DNA from 3 places in the Priestia sp. YIM B13489 genome. Region 2 is predicted to be linked to each of the others. Evidence: riboswitches for the same ligand, from Rfam matches in the RefSeq annotation. Region 2 holds a riboswitch; each other region holds the start of a gene.

Region 1 (2,273 bases), 1.4 Mb from region 2:
CTCCCAAGGAAGCTCCACGTCCGTACGACCAAAGTGGCCGTAAGCTGCTGTTTGCTTATAAATTGGGCGACGTAAATCAAGCATTTTAATGATGCCTGCTGGACGTAGGTCAAAGTTTTTGCGTACTACGTCTACTAGTACTTCTTCAGAAACTTTTCCTGTACCGAATGTATCAATTGAAATAGATACTGGTTGTGCAACACCAATTGCATATGCTAGTTGTACTTCACATTTATCAGCAAGATCAGCTGCTACAATGTTTTTCGCAACATAACGAGCTGCATAAGCTGCTGAACGGTCTACTTTTGTTGCGTCCTTACCAGAGAATGCACCGCCGCCGTGACGAGCATATCCGCCGTAAGTATCAACAATAATTTTACGACCAGTTAAACCAGCATCTCCTTGAGGACCGCCGATTACGAAACGTCCTGTTGGGTTAATGAAATACTTTGTATTTTCATCAATTAACTCGTTTGGAACAACTGGATTAATAACATATTCTTTTAAGTTACGTTGAATTTGCTCTAACGTTACTTCTGGGTGATGCTGAGTTGAAATAACAATTGTATCGATGCGAACAGGTTTGTTGTTTTCATCATATTCAACTGTTACTTGTGTTTTACCATCCGGGCGAAGGTAAGGAAGAATTTCTTCTTTACGTACTTCTGTTAGACGGCGAGCAAGTTTATGAGCTAATGAAATTGGAAGAGGCATTAATTCTTTTGTTTCATTACATGCATAACCAAACATTAACCCTTGGTCTCCAGCTCCGATTGCTTCGATTTCTTCATCTGACATTTGACCTTCACGTGCTTCTAACGCTTGGTCTACACCAGCAGCGATATCAGCTGACTGCTCGTCGATAGATGTTAATACTGCACAAGTTTCAGCATCAAATCCGTATTTTGCACGAGTATAGCCAATTCCTTTAATTGTTTCACGAACTGTTTTAGGAATATCCACGTAAGTAGAAGTTGTAATTTCACCACTTACTAAAACTAAACCAGTTGTTACGCTTGTTTCACAAGCAACACGAGCATTTGGATCCTTTGCTAGGATAGCATCAAGAATTGAGTCAGAAATTTGGTCACAAATTTTATCGGGATGTCCCTCTGTAACAGATTCTGACGTGAACAGACGACGTTGTGTTGACATCAGTTTTCCTCCTTATAAATACGATACATTGTGATACGGTACTCATTCCCTTATTTTCATTACACGTTAAAAAATATAAAAAAACCTTTCCTTGTATCGAGGAAAGGTATCAAATTCTACATAAGCCTTTCACTCTTATCGATCAAGGTTGTGCCCTTGCATCAGGTTAGCACCTTATCGTCTACACAAAAAAATGACGATGGTTGCTGGGTTTCATAGGGCCTGTCCCTCCACCAGCTCGGGATAAGAGAGTATCCGTTCAAGGACATATAATACATGAAAAAGCGCTTCACTGTCAACAACATTCAAATGGAAATCATCTCTTTATGTTTGAATCTGTTTTAATGTAACATACTCAAATTACGAAATAGTACACCTTATTAAGAATCATCACTAAGTTTAGTTAATAAGACAGATCAAAATGAGGATTTCACTTAAAACAGCTTCACTTTTTTCGCTCCTAGCACATATACATGTGTCTAAAATAGGTATAACGTACATTTTTTTATAATACACAAACATTTTTAGTTAAATAGTATAGAATAATTAAATAAATGTGTTATACTAATTATAAATTTCAAACATTAATGAATAAATAATAGCTAAAAAAGGAAGGTAGTGCACATGAGTACTGTTGATATGTCTATCGAATTAAATGGTTTGCTTCAATTAAAAACAACAAAACACCAATTATCTGTTCCACAACTTGTTGAAAAAATTCTAGCTCGACGCGAAGGAACGCTGACTTCTACAGGTGCTGTGTCAGTCGAAACCGGAAAATATACAGGTCGCTCTCCTTTAGATAAATTTATTGTAAGCGATGCTGTGTCTTCAAAAACGGTTGAATGGGGACCTGTCAATCAGCCAATTTCTGCTCAGCGATTCGATGCGCTATACAAAAAAGTCTTAACTCACTTAAAGAAGCAGGATGAACTTTTTGTTTTTAATGGATATGCTGGAGCTGATAAAAAGTATCAGTTACCAATTCAAGTAGTTAATGAATTTGCATGGCACAACCTATTCGCTCAGCAGTTATTCATTCGCCCTTCAGCCGAACAAAAAACAAATGATGATGTGAAGCCGTTTACAATTGTAGCAGCTCCAACGTTCAAAGCTGA
Region 2 (2,273 bases):
TGCTTCCTGAGCTATGGGATACAGCTTATGATTTGACGCGGCTAGACGAAATTGCAGATGATGAAGGACAGCAAGCCAAGCAATTAATCTCTCAGTTTGCTAAAACGAACGAAGTAAATATTGTGGCAGGTTCGATCGCGAAAAAAACAGAGCAAGGCATCACGAATACGATGTATATTTTTGACCGAAAAGGTCGTGAAGTATCACAATACAGTAAACTGCACTTATTTAAATTAATGGATGAACACCTGTATTTAGAAGCAGGAACAGCAAAAAATCTTTTTACACTTGAACAGTCACTGTGCGCAGGAGTTATTTGTTACGATATTCGTTTTCCAGAATGGATTCGGGTTCACACTAGCAGCGGAGCAGAAGTCTTGTTTGTTGTCGCTCAGTGGCCGGCTCCAAGACTTGCCCACTGGAAAGCCCTGCTCATTAGCCGTGCAATCGAAAATCAATGCTATGTAATCGCATGTAATCGTGTAGGCCAAGATCCTAATAACACATTTGCCGGACATTCCTTAGTCATCGATCCGTGGGGAGAAATAATCGCTGAAGCTGGCGATAGCGAAGAACTTTTGAGTGCTGAGGTTAACCTGGAACTTGTAAAAGAAATTCGTAAACAAATTCCCGTCTTTACAGATCGCCGTACAGAATTTTATTAATTATGTATTGACAGCCGTTTTTTTGCATGATACGATTTTCACCAGATATCATAAAATATTCAAACAAATCAAAATTGAATAAGTAATCGTACTCTTATCAAGAGTTGGCTGAGGGATTTGGCCCTGTGAAGCCCAGCAACCGACCGTCATTCCATCCTAAGATGGATCACACCCGTAAAACATGTTTTACAAAGGCACGGTGCTAATTCCAACAGAAAGTAATTTTTTCTGGCAGATAAGAGGTTTGAACACTACAATCAAGCCTCTTTCCAACGAAAGAGGCTTTTATATTTTCTAAAATTATAAAAGCCTCCATATATTCTTAAACCTATTAACTTAGTAAACAAATCAGTTTAATAAACTATGGAGGGATTCCGATGTCAACAACAAAAACAGAGAAATATCACCCTTTAACAGAAATTTCAGCAATCAAACTTGTGAAAAAGCTAGGTCTTTTTGATGCCACAGAAGCACTGACTGCCCGTGAAATTGGTGACGGCAACTTAAATCTCGTCTTTCACATCATAAATGATCAAACAAATAAATCCATTATCGTCAAACAAGCGCTTCCCTATGCAAAAGTTGTAGGCGAAAGCTGGCCTCTATCCTTGAACCGTGCCACAATTGAAAGCAATGCGCTCAAGCAATTCGGTGCATTTACGCCAGAACTTGTGCCCGCTGTTTATTACCACGATGAAACGCTTGCTGTTACGGTCATGGAAGACCTGTCTCATTTAACGATTTCTCGCGCCGGACTTATTCAAGGTGAAAGTTATCCTCTGCTCTCACAGCATATCGGTTCTTTTTTAGGACATATTGCGTTCAAAACGTCTGATTTCGCCTTAAAACCTCAGGATAAAAAAGAAGAAGTTGTTAAGTACAGCAACCCCGACTTATGCAATATTACGGAAGATTTAGTTTTTACAGATCCTTTTTTTGATATTGATACAAATGAATTTGAAAAAGCGCTGCGTCCTGATGTAGAAGAATTGTGGAATGATGGTGATGTAAAGCTACAAGCAGCAAAATTAAAATATAAATTTTTAACAAATGCGCAAACGCTAATCCACGGTGATTTACATACAGGCAGCATCTTTTCTAGCAGTCAAGAAACGAAAGTGATTGATCCAGAATTTGCTTTTTACGGTCCGTTTGGATTCGATTTAGGGCAATTTGTTGCGAATTTATTTTTAAATGCTCTTTCTCGAGAAACAAATCGCGAACCGTTATTTGCACACATTACGAACACATGGAACGTATTCAAAGATACCTTTACTGCGCTTTGGCATTCTGAAAACACTGAACCTTTCGCTAAAGATGAGCGCTTATTACATGAAATTTTAACGCAAACGTGGCAAGATGCTGTTGGATATGCAGGATGTGAAATCATTCGACGTACGATTGGCTTAGCTCACGTGGCGGACTTAGACGAAATTTCTTCAGAGGAAAGAAAAATTAACGCTAAACGTACTGCGTTAAAAATTGGACGCTATTTGCTTCTGCACCAACAAGATGTTTCACCAAATGAATTTGAACATTTACTTCGATAACGAATAATGTACACAATGAAAGGATCGGTATCAGCATGACAAATACACTATCACTTCC
Region 3 (2,273 bases), 750 kb from region 2:
CAGGCACTGCTTTTCTCATCCCAAGCGAATTTACTTCTTCATCCGGTACCGACAGCAGCAGGATGTTTCCGTCAAACTCTCCGTTGCATGCTCGTTCAACCATACTGATATGCAGGGCAATGCCTGCTTTCATGTCCATCGTTCCTCGGCCAAAAAGCCAGTCTCCTTTTATCATATCTTTTTGTACGTGCGCCGGAACTTGTTCCATATGGTTATAAAAAGTACGTGTTAATGTATCAGCGTGAAAAGCATCCTTTTTCCACTGTCCATAATCTTGTACATCCACTACATCGTAATGACTTACTAGTACAACTGTTTTGTTCGTATTTTTCCCTTGAACAAAAGCTGTAACAATCGATCGCCCGTCTCCTGTTGAATGAAGCTCGACTTGCTCATTTTTTTGAAAGTAAGGCAGCTTCAATAAATATGATGCTATCGATTCAGCCATTTCCACTTCTGCCATCGTTCCTGTCACGCTAGGTATAGAAACCAATTCGCTTACAAGTTTTTTTAACTGTTCTTTTGTTTGATACAAAGATGTTTTGTTCGACATACCCTTCATCTCTTTCCTTTTTCTAAATTTTCTATCAAACAAAACCATTCGTCAATCCCTTTGACAGAGACCCTTTCATCCTATCCCTATGTATCATAGTATGGCGCTGTCTTTACGCACATGATAAAAAAAGAGTGCGCGGCTAGGGATAGCACCGCACACTCTTTTTTTACTTTTGGTCATCTTCTAAAAAGTCTAGGATACGATCAATAAGCTGTTCGCTTCCTGCATCGTTTCCGTGTTCAAGAGACATTTCCATTTCAATGCTCCTTTCATAAAATATTCTTGTTTTATAACATACCACAATTCATTTCGAATGTAACCTTTAATTTGTGTAAAAATTTCGACAATTTATGATTAATTTTAAAACCTAGCGAGTATTGATTATACCCACCAGATTCTTTGCTTGTCAAAAACCATGCTTTCTATTTAAAAACACTTAAAAAATAGAGGCGCGAGCAGACTTCTTCTATAAAAGACAGCCTACTCGCTCAAGCTTGGAACAGCATGATGAATAAATTTCTAGTTCATTTGCTTTTTGTATATCTTTAATATCTATGCCTACAGCATATGTACGAACATGGTTTTCGACCACAATTTCATAAAATGTTTCTAACTCACGATAAGCTACTTGATAATGCTTTCCTAATAATTTCACTGCTTCCTTTAATGCTTTCTCTCCTGTATGTGCTGCAACTGCTGTATGACTCATAAAACCCTCTCCTTTTAGAAAAATAAAAAAAACTCATTTTGCTTTGATGCAAAATGAGTTTTTCACCCGTTTTATCACCCAAAGCACATGCTTTGCTGGTAGGAGCACCTTACATTCGTAGGTTGCTGTGGAGTCAAAGAGCCAGATCTCTCGTCCACTCGTGATAACTTTTTAATTTAAAATTTATTTTATCAAACAATTCCATCCGCGTAAATAGAAAAATAAAAATATTTTAATTTTTTCGGTAATGGAATGAATTCAAAAAACGAAAGCTTAGATTAGCAAAATAAGAAGCTGCTACAAGTAATGCCTCTTCATTTAATGAAAAAGAAGGATGGTGCCATTCATATGCTCCAGCTGTACCCATCCATACAAAAAATCCTGGTACATGCTGCTGATATACGGCAAAATCTTCTCCTCCAGGCGATTGTTCAGCTTCTACGACTTGATAACTAAGATCCTCTGCCGCTTTAATAGCCAGTTTTTCCAGCTTATCATCATTGTTGACTACAGGAAGATATGGATACCATTTAACGTCTACTGAAGCCCCGAAAGCTGCGCCAATCCCTTCAGCAGTTCGTTTCATAAGAGCCGGTATTTTTTCTCTCGCTTCTTCTTGAAAGGTACGCACCGTTCCTTCAAGCGTTACTTTGTCAGGAATGACGTTCCACGAGCTCCCTCCGTGGATTTGAGTTATGCTGACAACAACATTTTGAAAGGGGCTGAGATTACGGCTGACAATGGTTTGTAAACTAGTAACAATTTGACCAGCAGCAGCAATCGGATCTATTGTTTTTTCAGGAATACCCGCGTGACCTCCTACTCCTTTGACGTCAATTTCAAAACGATCAACGCTTGCCATTAAAGGTCCCGGTTTGATACCAATGGTTCCTACAGGAAGATCCGGTTTGTTATGCATCCCAAATATCGCTTCCACTCCTTCGAGCACACCTTTTTCAACTAGCATTTTTGCCCCTGAAGCCGTTTCTTCGGCTGGCTGAAAGATAA

What was found. A riboswitch is a leader RNA that binds a small molecule or an ion and turns the genes downstream of it on or off. The one in region 2 is predicted to bind S-adenosylmethionine.
Region 1: linked by a shared signal. The riboswitch ahead of metK (methionine adenosyltransferase) and the one ahead of mtnK (S-methyl-5-thioribose kinase) in region 2 are both predicted to bind S-adenosylmethionine.
Region 3: linked by a shared signal. The riboswitch ahead of ACFX4W_RS27205 (hypothetical protein) and the one ahead of mtnK (S-methyl-5-thioribose kinase) in region 2 are both predicted to bind S-adenosylmethionine.

Annotation. Positions count from the first base shown of each region.
Region 1 is NZ_JBHZOQ010000053.1:2,003,119-2,005,391, reverse strand. Features, by position in the region: gene metK (methionine adenosyltransferase) at 1-1,155, opposite strand, end outside; SAM riboswitch class I at 1,288-1,405, opposite strand; gene pckA (phosphoenolpyruvate carboxykinase (ATP)) at 1,780-2,273, shown strand, end outside.
Region 2 is NZ_JBHZOQ010000053.1:3,376,181-3,378,453, reverse strand. Features, by position in the region: gene ACFX4W_RS23165 (carbon-nitrogen family hydrolase) at 1-665, shown strand, start outside; SAM riboswitch class I at 757-907, shown strand; gene mtnK (S-methyl-5-thioribose kinase) at 1,043-2,215, shown strand; gene mtnA (S-methyl-5-thioribose-1-phosphate isomerase) at 2,251-2,273, shown strand, end outside.
Region 3 is NZ_JBHZOQ010000053.1:4,127,407-4,129,679, forward strand. Features, by position in the region: gene ACFX4W_RS27200 (M20/M25/M40 family metallo-hydrolase) at 1-553, opposite strand, end outside; gene ACFX4W_RS27205 (hypothetical protein) at 1,023-1,265, opposite strand; SAM riboswitch class I at 1,334-1,435, opposite strand; gene ACFX4W_RS27210 (M20 peptidase aminoacylase family protein) at 1,498-2,273, opposite strand, start outside.